One region of the Kocuria sp. SL71 genome, then DNA from elsewhere that is predicted to be linked to it. Evidence: riboswitches for the same ligand, from Rfam matches in the RefSeq annotation. Region 1 holds a riboswitch; each other region holds the start of a gene.
The links. Region 1 has a riboswitch for thiamine pyrophosphate ahead of thiO (glycine oxidase ThiO). Riboswitches for the same ligand answer to the same signal wherever they lie in the genome.
Positions count from the first base shown of each region.

Region 1 (5,057 bases):
ACGAGACAGGCGACCTCGCCGCCGCGTGTTATCGGTTTGGCGATGGAAGTGTGGGCTTGATTGGCCCTCACCCGGAGGCGGACCCAACCTGGTTCGAGGACGCCGATCTCTTTGATCAAGACGGCGACGACTGGCGATATGCGCTCCCGCTCGTCAAGCGGATTCTCAGTTGACCGTCGGGACGGCCAAGTGCGACACAATTGGCCCAAGGGGGAGAAACAAAGCCCACTCTTGTCCTCCGAAGGCTCACTCCTCGCAGCACGGAATAGCTCTCTGACCGGCCAGCGACCGGCAACTCCTTGCGCTTCTCGAACCGAGAATTGCCGCGTTCCTGACAAGACTCCGGTCGGGTCGACCGTCGTCGTGGAACTGCCGGAACGACCCGGCGAGGTCGTCCAGGGCATCAGCGTCCGCCGCAGCCTGCGGATCGAGGTGACCGAGGTCGCCCGTCACGTCCCGTCGATGCTCACCCTGTCCGTGGTCGAGGACGATCCGGCGGAGGCCGATGCGCCCGCCCCGGACGCCGCCCAGGGAGAGGAGACATCCCGATGAGCTGGTGGGTCGTCACACTCATCACGATCGCCCTGATCGTCGCAAGCGCCTTCTTCGTCATCGTCGAGTTCGCGCTGTTGGCCGCACGTCGTCACCGGCTCGAGGCGGAGGCCCCGTCGAGTGCCTCCGCCCGCGCCGCCCTGCGCGGCGTCAACGAGCTCACCGTCATGCTCGCCTTCGCCCAGCTGGGGATCACAGCGTGCACCTTCCTGCTGGGGGCGATCACCAAGCCGGCCATCGACTACGCGCTGGCACCCGTGCTGACCAGCTGGGGGATCCCCGCGGTCGTCTCGGGCATCGTCGCGTTCGTGCTCGCCCTCATCGTCGTGACCTTCCTGCACCTCGTCATCGGCGAGATGGCTCCGAAGTCGCGGGCGATCGCGCACCCGGAGACCGCGGCCAAGGCCACCGGGATCACCGCCCGCGCCCTCACCTGGCCCCTGCGGCCGTTCCTGCTGTGGATCAACCGGATCGCCAACCGACTCGTCGCCGCCTCCGGCGTCGAGCCGGTGGAGAAGGCGGCGGCCGGCGGACAGGACGTGGACACCATCCGCGAGCTCGTCAACCGGTCGCGCGCCGCGGGCACGCTGTCGGACGAGTACTCCCAGCCGATCAGCCACGCCCTCGCCCTCGCCCTCACCACCGTGACGGTCGAGGAGATCGTCCGCATGGAGCAGCCGCCCACGTCTGTGCCCCGGACGGCGACGATCGCCGAGGTCCAACGCACCTCCGTGGCCACGGGGCACCTGAGGATTCTGCTGGGGGAGGGGCCGGACTGCCGGGTCGTGCACGTGCGCGACAGTTCTGAGGAGCGACGCGGGCTTTCTTCTGCTTCATCACTCCGGTGAGTGAATCGCATTGTGGGTTTTGTCCGGACAACCGACGACGGATTCGCTCAGTTGAGCGCGAGGAAGAGGCCTCGAACCATTCCACGTCGTGAGTGTCGCGTCCCGCCGAATGGAGGCACTGTCGCCGGAGCGAGCTGCGACTGTGCGTGGCTGGAGTCGTGACTACCGAAGGGCTGCGCGGAGGCGGCGGGCGGCGGCTTCCGGGTCGTCGGCCTGGGTGATCGCCCGGACGACGACGATCCGCTGTGCGCCGGCGTCCAGGACTTGGCGCAGACGCTGCTCGTCGATCCCGCCGATCGCGAACCACGGCTTCGCGGGGTCCTCGTTGGTGACGCGGTCTGCATGGTTGTTCTCCGCATGTGCGACGTCTTCGACGAAGCTCAGTCCGGTGGCCTTACGGCCCGGCTTCGTGGGGGTCTCCCAGATCGGCCCGGTGCAGAAGTAGTCGACGTCCGGGTCGAGCCGTGCCGCCTGGGCCTGCTCGACCGTGTGCGTCGACCGGCCGATGGCGACCTCGTCGCCCAGCAGCTTGCGGGCCTGTGCGGGGGTGAGGTCCTGCTGGCCCACATGGAAGACATCGGTGCCGATGAGGGAGGCGACGTCCGCGCGGTCGTTGACCGCGAAGAGCTTCCCGTGCGCGCGAGCCGCACGAGCGAGGATCTCCAGTGCTGCGAGTTCATCGGCGGTGCCGATCGACTTGTCGCGCAACTGGATGATGTCGACGCCGCCGGCGTACGCGGCGTGGAGGAAGCTCTCCAGATCCCCGGGGCCGGTGCGGGCATCCGTGCACAGGTAGAGGCGAGCAGTGGCGATGCGCGCGGCCCTGGCCTGCGCGCCCTCCCCAGCGGGGGCGTCTGTATGATGGCTCACGATCCACGAGTGTAGTCACGACGATGCACGCACTCGTGGAGATCGCGAACTCTGCGGGAGCCCTACGGGGCTGAGAGGGCCCCAGCGCCGACCGTCGAACCTGATGCGGATCATGCCGCCGAAGGGAAGGATGAGAGCAGTGGAACAGTCGCACCCGGATGCGCACGACTGCGATGTCGTCATCGTGGGTGCCGGCGTCATCGGCCTCTCCACGGCCTGGCGTCTGCGTGAGCGCGGACTGTCCGTCTCGATCGTCGACCCGGACCCGGGAGGAGCGGCCTCCCGTGCCGCGGCGGGGATGATCGCCCCGGCCAGTGAGGTCCAGTACCAGCAGCACGCGCTGTACCCGCTCATGCGCAAGGCCGCGGACGACTACCCGGACTTCATCGCCGGAATCGAGGCGGCCTCGGGCCACGACGTGGGCTACCGCAGGACGGAGACCCTCGTGTGCGCCGGCACCCCAGCGGACCGGCAGGGCCTGGCCGAGCTCCGCGAGCACCAGATCGCGCACGGGATGGAGGTCGACGCGCTCACGGTCCGTGAGGCGCGCGCACTGGAGCCGGCACTGTCTCCCCGGCTGGCGGGAGCGTTCCGTGCGGTGGGCGACCACCAGGTCGACCCGCGCAGGCTGGTGGCGGGTCTGATTGCGGCATTGTCGTCGCGGGAGCATCGCGCGCACGCCACGCTCGTCACGCAGGCGGCTGTCCGGCTGTGTGGCGACGGCGGGGGAGTCGAGCTGGCGGACGGCAGCCGGATCGCCTCGAGGCACACGATCCTCGCGACCGGCCTGCGCAGCGACCTCTTCTCCGGCCTGCCCGCCTCCCCGGCGGCCGTGCTGCGACCGGTGCATGGCGACATCCTCCGCGCGCGGCTGCCGGAGGGCTCCGCGCCGCTCCTCGAGCGCACGATCCGCGGCGTCGTGAACGGAGTGCCGATCTACCTGGTGCCGCGGGCCGACGGCGAGATCGTCATCGGAGCGACCTCGCGCGAGGACGACCTTGCGGGCGCGAGTGCGGGCGGTGTGTACCGACTGCTCCGCGATGCCCAGACGCTCGTCCCTGCGGTCTGCGACCTGGAACTGGTCGAGGTCATGGCCCGTGCTCGGCCGGGCACCCCGGATGACGTGCCGCTGCTGGGGCGACTGCGCGACGGCGACGGCGCGGGCGTGCCCGGCCTCATCCTCGCGACCGGTGGCTTCCGGCACGGGGTGCTCCTCGCACCGCTGCTGGCGGATGCGGCCGCGGCGCTCGTGACCGGGGACTCTCCGGGCACCGACCTCGCAGGCGTTCTGCGCGCCACCGACCCGTACCGCTTCCACACGACAGATTGACACCATGGACACCGCTCAGGAAGGACCTTCCGTGCCCACCCTCACCGTCAACGGGGCCGCGCATCCGATCGAGGATGACGCCTCACTCCTGGACCTCGTCGCCCAGACGATCGACCGACCGCTCACGGCGGACGGCACACCGGCGGACGGCGGGCGCCTGGGCGTCGCCGTCGCCCTCGACTCCGCCGTCGTGCCGCGCAGCCGCTGGCAGGGCACGCGCCTGGTCGACGGCCAGACCGTCGAGATCATCACCGCGATGCAGGGAGGCTGACGACAGTGACGATTGCGACTCAGACGACGGCGGACATCCCCACGGACACCGGGGACTCGCTCACCATCGACGGTGTCGAGCTCACCTCGCGCCTCATCACGGGCACCGGCGGGATCACCTCGCTGAGCGTCCTCGAGGAGGCGCTGCTGGCCTCCGGCACAGAGCTCACCACCGTCGCGATGCGGCGGTACTCGAAGCAGGCCGGCGACTCGCTCTTCGCCCTGCTGGAGCGCAATGACATCCGCATCCTGCCGAACACGGCCGGCTGCTACACCGCGCGCGACGCGCTGCTCACTGCTGAGCTGGGCCGCGAAGCCCTGGAGACGGACTGGGTGAAGCTCGAGGTCATCGCCGACGAGGAGACGCTCCTTCCCGATGCCGTCGAACTCATCGATGCGACGGAACGCCTGGTGGCGGAGGGCTTCAAGGTGTTCGCCTACACCTCCGACGACCCCGTGGTCGCGCAGCGTCTCGAGGAGGTGGGCGCCACCGCGGTCATGCCGCTGGGTGCCCCGATCGGCACCGGGCTGGGCATCCTCAATCCGCACAACATCGAGCTCATCGCCTCCCGCGCGCAGGTGCCGGTGATCCTCGATGCGGGGATCGGGACAGCCTCGGATGCGGCGCTCGCGATGGAGCTGGGCTGCGATGCCGTTCTCCTGGCCAGCGCGGTGACGCGCGCGCAGAACCCGGTCCTCATGGGCCGGGCGATGAAGGCCGCGGTCCAAGCGGGACGGCTGGCCGCGCAGGCGGGGCGGATACCCGCTCGCAGGCATGCGCTGGCGTCATCGCCCGCGGACGGGCTCATCGATCCGATCGCCACGGCGGGGTCGACGGGCGACGCGAGCGCGGCCGTCGGCGGGATCCCGCGCGGTGACTGGCCGGAGGTGGGGCAGCCGTGAACGCCACCGTGCAGTCGAGTGCGCTGCCTCCGCTCGTCGAGCCGGGACCGGAGCTCACGGTCGAGGAGATCGAACGCTACTCCCGCCACCTCACCCTCGAACAGGTGGGGGAGACCGGCCAGCGTAGGCTGAAGAACGCCCGCGTCCTCGTCATCGGAGCCGGGGGACTGGGAGCGCCCATCCTCCACTACCTCGCGGCCGTCGGCGTGGGGACGATCGGAATCGTCGACGACGACCGCGTGAGCGTCTCCAACCTGCAGCGGCAGGTGCTCCACGGAGTCGAG
Region 1 covers NZ_JAPPRE010000001.1:157,202-162,258, forward strand. The annotation lists gene OVA15_RS00705 (hypothetical protein) at 1-173, shown strand, start outside; gene OVA15_RS00710 (hypothetical protein) at 364-552, shown strand; gene OVA15_RS00715 (CNNM domain-containing protein) at 549-1,400, shown strand; gene thiE (thiamine phosphate synthase) at 1,563-2,270, opposite strand; TPP riboswitch at 2,314-2,414, shown strand; gene thiO (glycine oxidase ThiO) at 2,401-3,600, shown strand; gene thiS (sulfur carrier protein ThiS) at 3,632-3,871, shown strand; gene OVA15_RS00735 (thiazole synthase) at 3,868-4,773, shown strand; gene moeB (molybdopterin-synthase adenylyltransferase MoeB) at 4,770-5,057, shown strand, end outside.

Region 2 (5,057 bases), 1.8 Mb from region 1:
CGCCGCTGCTGGCCCTGCTGTTCATGATCCCCGCGCTGAACCTGGGCGGCATCCCGCCGTTCTCCGGCTTCCTGGGGAAGGCGGGCCTGATCCAGGCGGGCACCGACCAGGGCGGCTGGGCCATCTGGGTCGTGATCACCGGCTCCGTGCTCACCTCGCTGCTGACGCTGATGGCCCTGATGCGCATCTGGAACAAGGCGTTCCTGCGCGCCCCCGACGACGCCGACTACCCGGATCCGGTCCTGCTGGTCTCCCGGGACGAGGCACGGGAGCACGGGCCCCGCAGCGCCGCCTCGGTGTCCATGGACGCCGAGGGCGGCGGCCGGTGGGCCGGTCGCAGCAACGTGCAGCTCATGCCGTTCTCCATGGTGATGCCCACCGGGATGCTCGTGGCGGTCGGGGTCGCCCTCACGGTCTTCGCGGGACCGCTGTTCTCGGTGGCCGACAACGCCGCGGAGAACCTCATGCACCCCGAGCGCTACGTCGAGGCGGTCTTCGGCGACGAATCGGGACCGCGCGGCGTCGTGGACGACGGCGAGGACCCGAGCTCCGATGACCCTGCCGCACCGAGCCTGCCGGAGGGCGAGCAGTACGGGGAGGACGTGGGCGAGGACAGCGGCGCCGGCATCCAGCGCGAGGTCTACGACGGCACGGATTCGCGGCCCTCGGCCGAGGCCGACGCGCAGCGGCAGGGCGCCGAGCAGTCCGAGGAGGCAGATCAGTGAGCTCGACAGCGACATCCCGCGGGTCCGCATCCGCCCGGCCGCGGCGGCGCGAGCACCGCTGGGCCGTGGAGATCCCCCTGATCCTGTGGCTCATGCTCGTATGGGCCGTGCTGTGGGGCGAGCTGACGGCCAAGAACCTGCTGGTGGGCCTGGTGCTGTCCCTGCTGGTCACCCGGGCGCTGGCACTGCCGCCCGTGCAGCTGTCCAGCCGCTTCAACGTGCTGCACGCCGTGACCCTGTTCGTCACCTTCCTGTGGCAGGTCATCCGCGCCAGCTTCGAGGTCATGTGGACCGTGATCGCCCATGGGCCCAGGGCCTCCTCGTCGGTGACCGCCGTGCAGATGCGCTCGCACTCCGATCTGATCATGACCGCGACCGGAAGCACCACGGGACTGATCCCGGGCTCGGTGCTGCTGGAGGTGGACCGTCCGAACGCGATCCTCTACTTCCACGTCCTGGACGTGCACGACGACGAGGACATCGAGCACTTCCGGGAGTCCGTGCGCAACACCGAGGCTGCCTGGATCCGCATGATGGGCTCCCCGGAGGACTACGCCGCGCTGCGGCGCGAGGACGCCCAGAAGGGCCGTGGACTCAGCCCTCGGGCCGTGCTGCGCAGCTGGGCGGGCTACGCCCACAGATCGAAGGCCGAACGACGGGATGAGGAGCAGAGCCGATGAGCTCCATCGTCATGGCCGTGTGCCTCGTGATGCTCGCCGGTGCGGCCGTCGGCGTGCTGTACCGACTGGTGAAGGGACCCTCGCTGCTGGACCGCGTGCTCTCCAGCGACGTCCTGCTCTCCGTGGTGGTCGCCGCGATCGCCCTGGAGATGGTCTGGAGCGATCACTCCGACTACATGATGGTCATCGTGACCGTCTCGCTGCTGGGCTTCATCGGCTCGGTGTCCGTGGCGCGGTTCGTCCAGCCCACGCGGCCCCGGAAGACGGGCCAGACCGATGAGGGCGCCACCAAGGAGCCGGTCGAGGGCGAGCGGGCCGAGCAGGATCACCGGCCCGCCCCGATGCAGAAGCCCGCCCCGTCCGAGAAGGAGGGACACCGCTGATGGATCCCATGGACCTCGTGCTCGACATCGTCGTGGGCGTGCTGCTGCTCGTGGGCTGCCTCATGTCCCTGACGGCCGGCCTCGGCCTGATCCGGCTGCCGGACGTCCTGTCGCGTATGCACGCGGCCACCAAGCCGCAGGTGCTCGGTCTGCTGTGCATGCTGCTGGCCGTGGTGATCCACTCCCGCGAGTGGACGCTGCTGCCGCTGGCCCTGCTCGGCTGGGCCCTGATGCTGCTCACGGCGCCGGTCTCGGCGCACATGGTGGGGCGCTCGAGCTATCGGACCAAGCACGTGCTCGATGAGACGCTGATCGCCGATGACCTGGCCGCAGCCCTGGACGAGGCCGACACCGCCGAGTCGCAGGGCGGCGCGGATCGCCCGTCGTGATCCGCGACGGCTCGCCGAGCGCGCTAGGGTGAGCACCGAACCTCCGGCGTCGGCTGAGGCGCCGGTTCCGCGATCTCCCGAGTGGCTCACTCGGGGTAGGAGATGACATGAACCCCAAGATTATGGGACTCATCGGCACCGGCGCGTCCGTGCTGGGCGTGCAGGCCGCCACCAAGGGCCTCGACGCCACGTGGAAGAAGGTCACCGGCCGCCAGGTCCCGTCCAAGGGCGATGACCCCCGTGAGGACCGCTGGCTCGACATCATCCTGTTCGCCGTGGTCAGCGGCGTGCTGACCACGGTCGTGCGCACCCTGGTCAACCGCCAGGTCGCCGAGCAGCGCGAGAAGGCCGAGCTCAAGGCGCAGGAGAAGGCCAAGGGCCGCGCCTGATCTCGACCGGTCCGGGCCGGCCGCTGCGCGCGGCCTGCTGATCGATGGCGAAGGCGCCGGGAGCTGTGTGCTCCCGGCGCCTTCATCCGTTCCGGGTCCGGCTGAGGGTGACCTGCATCTGCTGCGCGTTTGGCGTAGGATCCCAGGCACACGACAGGGGAGCGCCCGAGGGCGCTGAGAGTGCGGTCCGCCGCAGACCCTCGAACCTGCTCCGGCTAGCACCGGCGAAGGAAGTCGAGCATCTCGGAGGTGCTTCTCGCGCGTTCCTGCGGGCGCCCGCCCACGCAGGAACGCGCGAGAAGCGCTTCTCCCCTCCTGATGACAGGGGCGCCGCGGCGTCCCCGGGCCCCCAGGAGGACCACCATGACGCAGCATCGCAGCACCGGTCAGATGAGCACCGGATCCGGCCTCGATACGCGCTCGGACCGCGACCCCGGAACCATCGGCTCCCCGCAGCGCAGCGCGCGCTCCCGCCTGAGGTGGCGCGTGCTCGACCTCGTGGTCCTCGCAGTGCTGGCCGCCGCCTGCGGCGTGATCTTCTGGGCCTGGTCCGCTCTGGTCTACCCCCTCTCCCAGGCCGTCACGGTCGGCTATCCCCCGGCGGGCGGCCTGCTGGTCGGCGGATGGCTGATGGCCGGACCGCTGGCCGCCCTCATCATCCGCCGCCCCGGCGCAGCACTGGCCTGCGAGCTGCTGGCGGCGTGCTTCGAGGGGCTGCTGGGCACCCACTTCGGCATGACGGTCGTGCTCTCCGGTCTCATCCAGGGCGCGGCGGCGGAGGCCGTCTTCCTGGCCGCCGGGTACCGCCGCTTCGGCCCGGTCGTGGCCGTGGCCTCGGGCGCTGCCGCCGGAGCGCTCGGGACACTGACCGAGTGCCTGATCTACTACTACGAGTGGCCGATGGCCCACCAGGCGGTCTACGTCGTGCTGGGCACGGTGTCCGGGGCGGTCATCGCCGGTCTTGCCATGTGGGCACTGACGCGCGCTCTGCGCTCCACGGGAGTGCTCTCGGGCCTGGCCTCCGGTCGATGACCGCTCGCACGCACGGAGCCGACAGGGCCGTGCGCGGCGGAGCCGCCGTGTTCGCGCGCGGCTTCGGCTGGCAGCCCGGGGGTCGGAAGACCCCAGCCATCGAGCAGGTGGACCTCGAGATCCCCGCGGGGCAGTGCGTGCTGCTGCTGGGCGCCAGCGGCTCGGGCAAGTCCACGCTGCTGCACGCCCTGGCGGGCGTGCTCCCGGACACCGAGGACGATGCCCCCGGGCCGGGGCCCGACGGCGGTCGCGCAGCGCCCTCAGGAAGCAGCGGCTCGCGCGGCGAACTGCTCGTGGACGGACAGCCCGCAGCCCAGCGCGGCGTCGTCACCGGCCTGCTCCAGCAGGATCCGGAGTCCTCGATCCTGCTGGCCAGGGCCGGCGACGACGTCGCGTTCGGCCCGGAGAACCTGGCCGTGCCCGCCGAGGAGATCTGGGACCAGGCCGATGCCGCCCTGCGGGCCGTGGGGCTAGAGATCTCCCGCAGCCGGGACACCTCGGCGCTGTCCGGCGGGCAGCAGCAGCGCCTCGGCCTGGCCGGCATCACCGCCATGCGCCCGCGCCTGCTGCTGCTCGACGAGCCCACGGCCAACCTGGATCCAGAGGGGGTGGCGACCGTCCGCAGGGCGGTCGAGACGGTGGTCGAGGACACCGGGGCCACGCTGATCGTGGTCGAGCACCGCACCGAGGTCTGGGCGGATCTGGTGGAGCGCGTCGTGGTCCTGGGGCCGCGGGGAGTGCTGGCCGACGGGAGCCCCGAGGACGTCCTCGGCGCCCGGGGGGCCCAGCGCGAGCAGCTGCGCCGCGCCGGCATCTGGCTGCCGGGCCAGCGCGCCGCCGCGGCCGCCCCGGCCCCCGCCCCCGGTGAGCTGCTCCTGCGCGCCGACGAGCTCGAGGTCTCGCGCGAGCAGCCCTCGCAGCGCCTGCTCTCCCGCCGCCGTCGCCGCGTGCGCCGCGGGGACGCGGTGCCCGACGGGGCCTGGGCCGGCGCCCCGGCGGCGCAGCCGGTGGACCTGCGCCTGCGCGCCGGCAGCGCGCTCGCGCTGACCGGGCCGAACGGCGCCGGGAAGTCGACGCTGGCCCTGACGCTGGCCGGTCTGCTCGTGCCGAGCGCCGGTACGGTGCGCGCTGCCGGCAGCCTCGCCGGAGGGCTGCCGGACGATCCTTCGGTATGGTCCGGCCCGGAGCTTGTGGAGCGCATCGGCACGGTCTTCCAGGAGCCCGAGCATCAGTTCCTCACCGGCAGCGTGCGCGAGGAGCTCGCCGTGGGCCCGCGCCGGGCCGGGGTCCCCGAGGACGAGATCGCCCGCCGCGTGGACGAGCTGCTCGAGCGGCTGCATCTTTCGGCCCACGCCGAGGCCAATCCCTTCACCCTCTCCGGGGGCCAGAAGCGCCGCCTGTCCGTGGGCACGGTGATGGCTGGAGCACCCCAGATCCTCATCCTGGACGAGCCCACCTT
Region 2 covers NZ_JAPPRE010000001.1:1,919,953-1,925,009, reverse strand. The annotation lists gene OVA15_RS08700 (Na+/H+ antiporter subunit D) at 1-725, shown strand, start outside; gene OVA15_RS08695 (Na+/H+ antiporter subunit E) at 722-1,405, shown strand; gene OVA15_RS13280 (monovalent cation/H+ antiporter complex subunit F) at 1,402-1,788, shown strand; gene mnhG (monovalent cation/H(+) antiporter subunit G) at 1,788-2,177, shown strand; gene OVA15_RS08680 (DUF4235 domain-containing protein) at 2,285-2,566, shown strand; TPP riboswitch at 2,712-2,816, shown strand; gene OVA15_RS08675 (ECF transporter S component) at 2,930-3,598, shown strand; gene OVA15_RS08665 (ATP-binding cassette domain-containing protein) at 3,595-5,057, shown strand, end outside.
Region 2: another riboswitch for thiamine pyrophosphate. It lies ahead of OVA15_RS08675 (ECF transporter S component); the one in region 1 lies ahead of thiO (glycine oxidase ThiO).

Region 3 (5,057 bases), 2.6 Mb from region 1:
GCGCGGCCTGGGAGCCTGTCTGCACGGATCGACTGCTCCAAGTCCAATACCTGGTGCACCTGGTCCAGGCTCGCTCCCGAGGGTAGCCGTGGAAGTAGGGTGGCTTCCTCCACGATCGTCTGCTCATCGCCGTCGAGGAGGCTGCCCACCTTGGTGAGGTCTTTTTCGTAGATGTGGATCGAGCCGACGTTGTGGATGTACACGCCCGGAGCCAGTCCCAGCATCGAGGCGAGGAATTCTTGGACGAACGTGAAGGAGAACGTGTCGTTGAGCAGTCCCATGTAAGCGTCATTGGCGCGCATGAACGCGACCATGTGCAAACGGTCGTCACGGCGCAATAGCTGGAGAGCTAGCGTGCAGGAGACGTCGATGTTGCGGCGGTAGATGTCTTCGGAGTCGTCAAAGATCTGCAGGACGGCACGTTTGCTCGCAGGGTCATCGTCGTTGAGGATGTTGACGATTCGTTCGATCGCGGTCTCGCCGCCGACGTCTCTGAGCAGTTTGGGACCATACCCCGTGCCCGGCAGGCTGAGACCGTCGGGACTGTACCGGCTCATCGAGGGCGCGTAGGTGCGGATGAAGTCGAGGTCGTTCTTCCCCGAGAGATACCACAGTGCTTCGGCGTAGTTGAAGATGATGTTCTGCCGACGCGACCGCGCCAAGCAATATCGCCGGGCGGGGTTGGTCAGGCGCGCGGTGAAGCCGATGATTTCGCGTTCGTCCTGCCCACGGGGACTGTTCTGGTATTCGAACCCGGTGTAGACCTGTCGCAGTGAATCCAGGTAGAGCGTGTGGAGGTCGGGATACTCAGGCTTCACTGACGACTCCTGCCTGCACGCGCTCGATCGTAGCGAGGATGCGTGGCGCGGTGGGCTACTCGGGATCGATAGTCATCATCTCAACGTAGGCGACCGCTGGGAGGCCCCGGACGAGGAACGCGTACTCAGCTCCCTCTTCGAGGAGCAAGACGATGGGCTTCTTCCAGGCTGAGGCCCACCCGATCTCGATATGCGTGCCCGGGGACGCGGGTGCACCCGGGAACGCGACGAAGACATCACAGGCGGCGATCTCCCTGTAGTCGATGCTTGTGCACTCGCTGGGTTCCATGAACTCACGACCCCAGCCCTCTCTGCGGTGGGCGCAGTGCACATCCCACCCCTGGGCTTCGAAGAAGTCGATGATCGAGGTGTACTTGTCGATCTCGGCATCGCCCATCACATGGGTGTCGGCATCGACGAGAGCTTTGAACGGGCCTGCGAGAAACATCTTTCGCGTCATAGTCACGGCTCCTTTCATGAGTCGAAGTGGTTGGCCCCGAACGCGAGGAACGAGGCGGGGCTGTTCTACATCCCTACCCGCGCGGCCAGAACTGGTGGAAATGGTGCAAAGGACCATGCCCCTGGCCGACGTCGAGGCGACCGCTGGCAACCAGAGCGCCTTGCAGGTAGGTTTTCGCCTGGTCCACACTTTCGGGCACCGAGTGGCCGGGCAGCAGCGCAGTGATTGCCGAGGACAAGGTGCAACCGGTGCCGTGGTCGTTGAGGGTCTCGACCCGGGGAGACGAGTAGGTGGAGACCCCGTCGGGGCCGGCGAGGTAGTCGACACTGACCGTCTCGTTCGTGAGGTGCCCGCCTTTGAGCAGCGTCCACTGACAGCCCAGTCCACGCAACTGGGTGGCTTGGTCCTCCATCTGCCGCAGATTGGTGGCATCCTCGGTATCGAGGAGCACAGCGGCTTCGGGAAGATTCGGGGTGATGACCGTGGCCAGCGGCACGAGGGTGTCCCGGATGGCCGCCGCCGCATCGTCGTCCAGCAGCCTGTCGCCGCTCTTGGCGACCATCACCGGATCCAGGACCACGGTCTCGGCTTCGTGGTGGTGCAGGCGATCGGCGATGACTTCGGTGATGGCGGCGTTGGCGACCATACCGATCTTCACCGCGTCGACACGCACATCGTCGAACACCGCATCGATCTGTTCACCGACGAACGACGGATCAAGGGGCATGAACGAGCGCACACCGCGCGTGTTCTGCGCCACGACCGCGGTGATCACGGCCATGCCGTAGGTGCCAATCGCTGAGAAGGCTTTGAGATCGGCGTGGATGCCTGCCCCACCGGTGGGGTCGGTTCCTGCGATGGATAGGACGTTGGAGATCGTCATGAACACCCTTCCTTCTGCTGCTGTGCGGCGGCGTACCGAGCGACCTCCGCGACATCCTTGCTCAGGGTCACCCGGGCTTCATCGACTTCGTCGAGGGCGAACCAGCGCGCTTCGAGGGCATCGTCGCCAGCGTGGGGTTGCCCCGAGTGCCACCGGCAGAGCACGGCGACGAGCACGAAATGACTGTCCAACGGTCCGTTTTCGTCTTGGCTGAACGCGTCAACGGAGGTCAAGACACCGGTGGCCTTACCGATGATGCTGGTTTCTTCACGGAGTTCGCGTTCGGCGGCTCGGGTGATTGTTTCTTCGAATTCTATCTTCCCACCCGGGAAACCCCAGAATCCTGCATCGGGAGGGTTCGCACGTCGCACTAAAAGAACATGGTCGTCTTTGATGAGGACAGAAATGACCGCAGCCCTTGGGTACGCGTGAAATGAGGAAGTGTCAGGAACGACAGCATTAGACACTGTGACCTCCCATTGTGGAGGCCAGCGAGGGAAAGAAGCCCTGCTAGACCAGTCCCTTCGCCGGCATGATCCGGATCAGGTTCTAGGGTCACCACGCTGACAACGTCCAGTGGTATCTCAGCCCCTTGACGGAACACCCCTCGGTACGACCCGAGTCTACCAGAACGCCGTCACAGATACACCCGGCGCGGATAGGCCGCTGCCGGGGGCTGGTGTTGGGATCGCCTGCGCACCTATCCCAGTGATGTGTCCGTCGCCCTGCTCCCGCAGGACCGGCACCGCTGCCTGCATGAACCAGGGCGCGCCGAAGACGTTGGTGTCGAAGTTCGCCTTGGCCTCGTCGAAGTCGAGCTCTTCGATCGCTCCGGTGTAGCTGTAGCCCGCGTGCCGACTGCAATGTCAATCCGGCCGAAGCGCTCGCGCACCTCTGCGACGGCGGCAAACACGTCCTTCCGGTCCCTCACGTCCAGAGCACGCACGAACACACGCTCCCCGAACCGATCGGCGAGCTCCGCCAGGGGCTCCACTCCCCGCGCCGTCACCGCGACGCTGTCTCCTCGCTCCAGGGCAGTTTCTGCCCACATCCTGCCGAGATCTCTGGACGCCCCCGTGATGAACCACACCTTCGCTACCAGGACCACTCTCCTTGACGACACTAATGACGCGACCGCGCCATCGTCCGCGACGTCGTCCAGGCCAACCTCACGATCGACATAGTTCGGGCCGCATTCATCCCCGTGCTGGTCTGGGGGGGTGCCCCTATGTTTTAAGTCAAGGGGTAGCCGCCAGATTCTTCAAGAATATTCGGTAGGAGTCGAAAGGCAGGGATGATCGGTCTGGGAACCAGCTCCCGGACTGATCTGGTACTCCGCTACGGTTCGGTTCAGGCGGCGGTCGCCACCTCGGGTGTATGGAAGTAGGAGCCGTCGCGCAGCATCGCATACAGCACGTTGCAGCGCCTGCGCGCTAACGCGATCAGGGCTTGGTTGTGCTTCTTATGTTCGGCCCGTTTCTTGTCGTAATACGCCCTCGACAGCGGGTCTTTCAACGCCGCGAACGCGGATAGGAACAACGCTCGTTTGAGGATCTTGTTCCCCCGCCGGGACGAGTGATCTGCTCGGATCGAGGTTCCCGATCGCCATGTCACCGGTGCCAGTCCGGCATACGATGCGAGGTGTCCGGCTGATTCGAAGTCCTTACCCACGATCTCAGTCAGGATCCTCGCAGCAGTCCTGACGCCGACTGCCGGCATCGACGTCAGGAGTTCGAAAAGCGGATGCGCCTCGACCAATTCCTCGATGCGCACCAGTACCTCATCCCGCGACGATCGTGTCTGCGCCAACGACGCGGCCAGCTGGGGCAGGACGAGGCCGGCGGCGTCGGTACCTGATACCACCACCGTCTGCCCGTCGAGTGCGGTGAAGATCGCGGTCGCCCACCGCTTCCACGCCCACGGTGCCTGCTTGCGCAGCAGCGTCTCGACTCGGTGCTTCCCGGCATGACGCAAGACTTTGGGCGTCGGGTACTTCGCCAATAGAGCCAGCATCGCCGGATGGTCCAGGTGCGGACCGATGACGGTCTCCAGTCCGGGGTGGATCTGAGTCAGCAGGCCCCGGATCCGATTCGACGTCGCCGTGGCCTGTTTCGTCAGGTCATCGTCATAGCCGCACAACATCGACAACTCGGCGACGTTCTCATCAGCAAGGGACTGCCGCACGAATAGGTGACAGTTGGGGTGTCAGGCCGCGAGGCTCACGGCGGGGTTCATGATGGTCTCGTATTCGATGGGGGTCAATCGACCCAGACGGGCCTGTCGACGGCGGCGGTGATACTTGCGTTCGATCCAGGTGATGATGGCGATCCGGAGCTCGTCGCGGGTCCGCCACCGCTTCCGGTCCAGGACGTTCTTCTGCAGCAGGGCGAAGAAGGACTCCATCGCGGCGTTGTCCCCAGCGGCACCGACTTTCCCCATCGACCCGATGAGGTGATGACGGTTCAACGTCTGCACGAATTTGCGTGACCGGAACTGGGATCCTCGGTCCGAATGCACGATGCAGCCAGCGACGTCACCGCGGCGGGAAGCGGCGTTGTCCAGGGCGTTCACCGCCAGTCGTGCCTTCATACGGTCGCTGATCGAGTAGCCGACGATCCGGGCTGAGAACACGTCCTTGATGGCGCAGAGGTAGAGCTTTCCCTCGTCGGTCCAGTGCTCTGTGATGTCGGTCAGCCACAGTTCGTTGACGTCATCGGCGGAGAAGTCCCGCTTCACGAGATCGTCGTGGACCGGCGGCCCGGGACGCTTTCCGTTCTTGCCGCGCTTCTTCCCGAACACCGACCACCACTGGTTGTCCCCGCAGATCTTCCACGCGGTCCGCTCGCACATCACCTCGCCGGCCTCGGCGGCCTCGTCGACCAGGAACCGATAGCCG
Region 3 covers NZ_JAPPRE010000001.1:2,775,117-2,780,173, reverse strand. The annotation lists gene OVA15_RS12680 (thymidylate synthase) at 1-818, opposite strand, end outside; gene OVA15_RS12675 (nucleoside 2-deoxyribosyltransferase) at 874-1,278, opposite strand; gene thiD (bifunctional hydroxymethylpyrimidine kinase/phosphomethylpyrimidine kinase) at 1,352-2,161, opposite strand; gene OVA15_RS12665 (NUDIX hydrolase) at 2,158-2,628, opposite strand; TPP riboswitch at 2,663-2,779, opposite strand; gene OVA15_RS13500 (SDR family NAD(P)-dependent oxidoreductase) at 2,862-3,251, opposite strand; partial or broken gene OVA15_RS12660 (IS110 family transposase) at 3,512-4,333, opposite strand; one part of gene OVA15_RS12655 (IS3 family transposase) at 4,367-5,057, opposite strand, start outside.
Region 3: another riboswitch for thiamine pyrophosphate. It lies ahead of OVA15_RS12665 (NUDIX hydrolase); the one in region 1 lies ahead of thiO (glycine oxidase ThiO).

Region 4 (5,057 bases), 2.2 Mb from region 1:
GCCCGTGAGGTCGCCCTGCTCCCCTACGCCGGCTCCGGCCGCTGATCGGAAAGGAACACACTCATGGCAAAGATCATCCTGACGCACGAGGTCTCCAACCTCGGTTCCGCCGGTGACGTGGTCGAGGTCAAGGACGGGTACGCCCGCAACTACCTCTTCCCCCGCGGCTTCGCGACCCAGTGGTCCAAGGGCGCCGAGCGCCAGATCGAGTCCATCAAGGCCGCTCGTGCGGCCCGTGAGCTCGCCTCGCTCGAGGACGCGCAGGCCCTGGCGGCCTCGCTGACCTCGGCCACCGTCACGGTCCCGGCCAAGGCCGGCGCCGAGGGCCGTCTGTTCGGCTCGATCAAGGCCGAGCAGGTCGCCGACGCCGTCAAGGCCGCCGGCCTGGGCGAGATCGACAAGCGCAAGGTCGAGATCCGCGAGCAGGTCCGCACCGTCGGCACCTACCAGGCCACCGTGCGCCTGCACGAGGACGTCAACGCGAACATCGAGTTCGAGGTCGTCCCCGCCTGATCCTTCGGGTGAGCCATCCTGCACGGCACGCCTGACCGACGAGCCGTCGCCCCTTTCCGGGGCGGCGGCTCGTCGTCGTTGCCGGGCCTGTCGGGCGCCGGCGGGGGCGGCTCTGCCCCTGACAGGTCACCGTTCGGCGGATGACGACGACGGCCCTGCGCAGCGACACAGGGCAGGCCCTGATGTGGTCCCTTGCGCGGTGATCTCGCATCTGTTCCCGGCCCTCGGGGCACGGGCGCGGCGCGGATCTGCTGCGGGCGCATGACCCGTCCCCAGGACGGCCGACTTCTGCGCCGACCAGCACCGACGCCGGCGTCGTCTCCCGTGCTACGTTCCCGGCGGCGGCTACGCCGACCCGACCTCGGAATCCCCGAGGGCACAGCAGATCGTGCACGAAGAGGTCGGCGGGGAGGCGAGCCTCGTCGTCCTGGTCCGAGCCCCCGAAGGCTCCCAGGCAGCCGACTCCGCTGACGTGGGGGAGGAGATCGCCGCGGATCTGCGCGAGCACGACGGCATCGAGTCCGTCCATGCCTTCAGCGATCCCGGCATGAGCGACCCGCTGAGCTCTGACGACGGCCGCACGGGCATGGTCGTCGCGCGCATCGAGGGCACCTTGGCCGAGCAGACTGAGATCTCCACGGAGCTCGTGGACCAGCTGAGCCAGGAGCGCGGCGACGGCACCGAGGTGCTGGTGGGCGGCTCCGCTCCCATGATCGCCTCGAACAGCCAGCAGGTGATCAAGGACCTGGGGCTGGCCGAGCACATCGCCGTGCCCATCACGCTGGTGCTCCTGTCGGCGGTGCTGGGCGTGGTGACGCTCGTGTTCCAGCACGGCTGGCTCTCCGGGTTCCTGGGCTTCACGCGGGGCCCGCTGGACATGTCCATGCCCGTGCTGCTGTTCTGCATCGCCTTCGGGCTGTCGGTGGACTTCGAGCTGTTCCTGATCGGGCGCATGAAGGAGTTGTGGGAGCAGACGGGCAGCAACCGCATGGCGGTCGTGGAGGGGCTCGCGCACACCGGGCGCATCACCACACTCGCGGCGCTGGTGCTCTCGGTGTCGTTCGCGGCCTTCGGGACGAGCCAGGTGAGCTTCATGCAGCTGTTCGGCCTGGGTACGGCGTTCGCGATCCTGCTCGATGCGACCCTGGTGCGCGGCGTCCTGGTGCCCGCGTTCATGCGGATCGCCGGGCGGGCCAACTGGTGGGCACCGGCCCCGCGGCGGTGGGTGCACGATCGGATCGGGCTGGCGGAGGCCCCCGAGGATCCGCATACGGGCCCCTTGGCGCGGCGCGAGCCGGAGGAGTTCGGGGATCACATCACGCCGCCGTCGGCCCGACGACGCCGCGGTCGCCATGTGGCCGACACGGCGCCGCGGCACCGGAAGGGACCGTGGTGAGGCTCCCGTCAGTCGGTCCGCGCTCTCAGCGCGGGATGGTCTCCGACTGATCCTGAGTCAGGGCCTGATCGAAGAACGCCAGCTCGTGGCGGCAGCCTGCCAGATAGGCCCGCTGTGCTGCCGCACGGCCTGATTCCGAGCTCTGTGCGAGCTCCCGCTCGACGCGCTCCAGGGCTGCAGCGGTTGCAGCCACGAAGTCGGGATCGCGGTAGGTCTCCAGCCATGCGGCATACGGGTGATCCGGCTCCACGGTCGGCAGACAGGCTCCGACCTGGGCGTAGAGCCAGAAGCAGGGGAGCACTGCAGCAGCGCCGACAGCTCGGTCCTGTCCCAGGGCGGCGGCCAGCAGGAAGTCCGTGTAGGCCGCGGTGACGGTGCTGGCGGGCTCGTCGGCGGCCTCCGGACGGGCGGCCATCCAGGTGCGGTGCAGCTGGGCCTCCTCCGTGAGGCAGCCGACCGAGGCCTGTGCCCACGCGAGCTGGTCCGGGGCGTGATCGCAGCGTGCGGACAGAGCCGCCAGGGCCCGGGCGTAGCCGGCCAGATACAGGGCGTCCTGGGCGAGGTAGAACGTGAACCGCGCGTCGTCAAGGGTTCCGTCCAGCAGGGCGCGCACGAATCTCGAGTCCTGGATCTCAGCTGCCGTCTGCGCGCCGTCATCCCACAGCGACTGAGTCCATGGACCGGCCGCTTCGACGGCGGGCTGGGGGGCGATGTTCGAGGTGGAGTTCATCAAGGGGACATCCCTTCGCCAGTGCGAGCTGGAGCAGGTTCCACGGGTCTGATCTCAGCGCCGGCGGCGCACCCCGTGTCCGCAGCCCACTATAGGCGGCAGGATCGGATGCCGACAGGGCGGCAGCCGGGTCCGCTGGGAGAGACGAGACCTTCTCATATGTCACATCCGACATATGAGCAGGTCAGACGGCCTATGGGTCCTCCGAGAGCTCGGCGAGCCCGTCAGGAGCCGTCGTGGCCCTTGAGAAGGCTCGCGAAGTCCGTGACCGGACCCAGGTCCACGCCGCTGCGACGCGGCGCCCTCGCGGGCTCGGTGGGCAGGAAGCCCTCCACCCCGGCGGACTCGGCCACCAGTGCCGTCGCCATCTCGGAGGCGGCTCGAGCGATCCGCGACTCCAGGCCTCCGGTGTCCCCGGAGCCGAAGTCATCGGTCGCGGCGAACACGCCCGTGGGCAGCACGACCGCCCGCGAGTAGGAGAACAGCGGGCGCAGCGCGTGGTCCAGGACCAGGCTGTGGCGCGGGGTGCCGGCCGTCGCGGCGATGAGCACCGGGAGGTCGATCAGCGCTTCGTCGTCGAGGACGTCGAAGAACATCTTGAACAGCCCCGAGTAGGAGGCCCGGAAGATCGGCGTGACCGCCACCAGCCCGTCGGCCTGGGCGACCAGGCGCTTGACCTCGTCGAGCTGCGGATCGGGCAGCCCGCCCGTGGTCATGGCCTGCGCCAGCGGCAGGGCCAGGTCTCGCAGCTCCACGTGGTGGACCTCCAGGGCCTCGCCCCGGGCGCCGACCCGGGACTCGACGGCCTGGGCGATCCGGTCCGCCAGCAGGCGGGTGGACGACGGCGAGGACAGCCCCGCCGAGACGACGACGAGCTGACGGGTCATCGCTGCTCATCCTCCTTCTGCTCGTCCTGCGGCTGCGCGTTGATGACCTGGCGGTGCTTGGAGTCCGGGCCCTGGGCGCGCAGGGTCTCGTGGGTGGGCGGGTCTGAGGGCACGTGCGCCGGGCGACGTGCCTCGAAGCCCTCGCGCAGGCGCGGGACGATCTCCCGGCCGAGGATCTCGATCTGCTCCAGGACCATCTCCTCGGGCAGGCCGGCGTGATCCAGCAGGAACATCTGGCGCTGGTAGTCGCCCACCTGATTCGCGTAGCCCAGGTAGCGCTCCACGATCTGATCCGGGGTGCCGACCGTCAGCGGGGTCATCCGCGAGAAGTCCTCGAGCGACGGGCCGTGGCCGTAGACCGGCGCGTTGTCGAAGTACGGGCGGAAGACCCGCTTGGCCTCGGCCTCTGTCGCAGCGGCGAAGATCTGGCCGCCCAGGCCCACGATCGCCTGGTCGGCGGCGCCGTGGCCGTAGTGCTCGAAGCGCTGGCGGTAGAGGTTCACCATCGAGGCGGTGTGCTCGATGTTCCAGAAGATGTGGTTGTGGAAGAAGCCGTCGCCGTAATAGGCGGCCTGCTCCGCGATCTCCGGGGAGCGGATCGAGCCGTGCCACACGAAGGGCGGGGTGTCATCCAGCGGCCACGGGGTGGAGGTGTAGCTGTTGAGCGGGGTGCGGAACTTGCCCTGCCAGTTCACGACCCCCTCGCGCCACAGCTTGCGCAGCAGGTGGTAGTTCTCGATGGCCAGCGGGATGCCCTGGCGGATGTCCTTGCCGAACCAGGGGTAGACCGGACCGGTGTTGCCACGGCCCATGGTGAGATCCACACGACCGCCGGAGAGGTGCTGGAGGAAGGCGTAGTCCTCAGCGATCTTCACGGGGTCGTTCGTGGTGATCAGCGTGGTGGCCGTGGAGAAGCGCAGCCGCTCGGTCTGGGCGGCGATGTAGGCCAGGTGCGTGGTGGGCGAGGACGGCACGAACGGCGGGTTGTGGTGCTCGCCGGTCGCGAAGACGTCCAGACCGACCTCCTCCGCCTTCAGGGCGTACTTGGTCATCGACTGGATGCGCTGAGCTTCGGAGGGCGCCTTGCCGGTGGTGGGGTCCGGGGTGACGTCGCCGATGGTGAAGATGCCGAACTGCATGGTGCTCGCTCCTTGGGTGCGCATCGCGATGACCGGAGATGTCCGGTCATCGCGTGACGTTTCACGGAACAGTATGCGTCGATGTATGTGACATGTCAACCATTAGGTCCGCCGTGCTCGAGGGACGGCGGGAACGACGAACGCGCTGTCGTCGTGATGCCCCAGGCCGTGTCCGCGCAGGGCGGCAGCCGGCCTGCGCGGGTCAGTCGATCGGTGCGCAGTCCGGGCGGCGGATGTCGAGCTTGCGGGCGATCCGGGAGGTGATGCGGTCCAGGTCCTCGATGTCCTGTGCATCAAGGGCGTCGAAGAACGACCTGCGCACGGCGCCCAGGTGGCCCGGGGCGGCTGCGGCCAGGGCCTGGCGACCGGCTTCGGTGAGCTGTGCGAGCTGC
Region 4 covers NZ_JAPPRE010000001.1:2,308,491-2,313,547, reverse strand. The annotation lists gene rpsR (30S ribosomal protein S18) at 1-45, shown strand, start outside; gene rplI (50S ribosomal protein L9) at 64-513, shown strand; partial or broken gene OVA15_RS10510 (MMPL family transporter) at 896-1,909, shown strand; gene OVA15_RS10505 (hypothetical protein) at 1,935-2,639, opposite strand; TPP riboswitch at 2,633-2,725, opposite strand; gene OVA15_RS10500 (FMN reductase) at 2,864-3,526, opposite strand; gene OVA15_RS10495 (LLM class flavin-dependent oxidoreductase) at 3,523-4,665, opposite strand; gene OVA15_RS10490 (MarR family winged helix-turn-helix transcriptional regulator) at 4,868-5,057, opposite strand, start outside.
Region 4: another riboswitch for thiamine pyrophosphate. It lies ahead of OVA15_RS10505 (hypothetical protein); the one in region 1 lies ahead of thiO (glycine oxidase ThiO).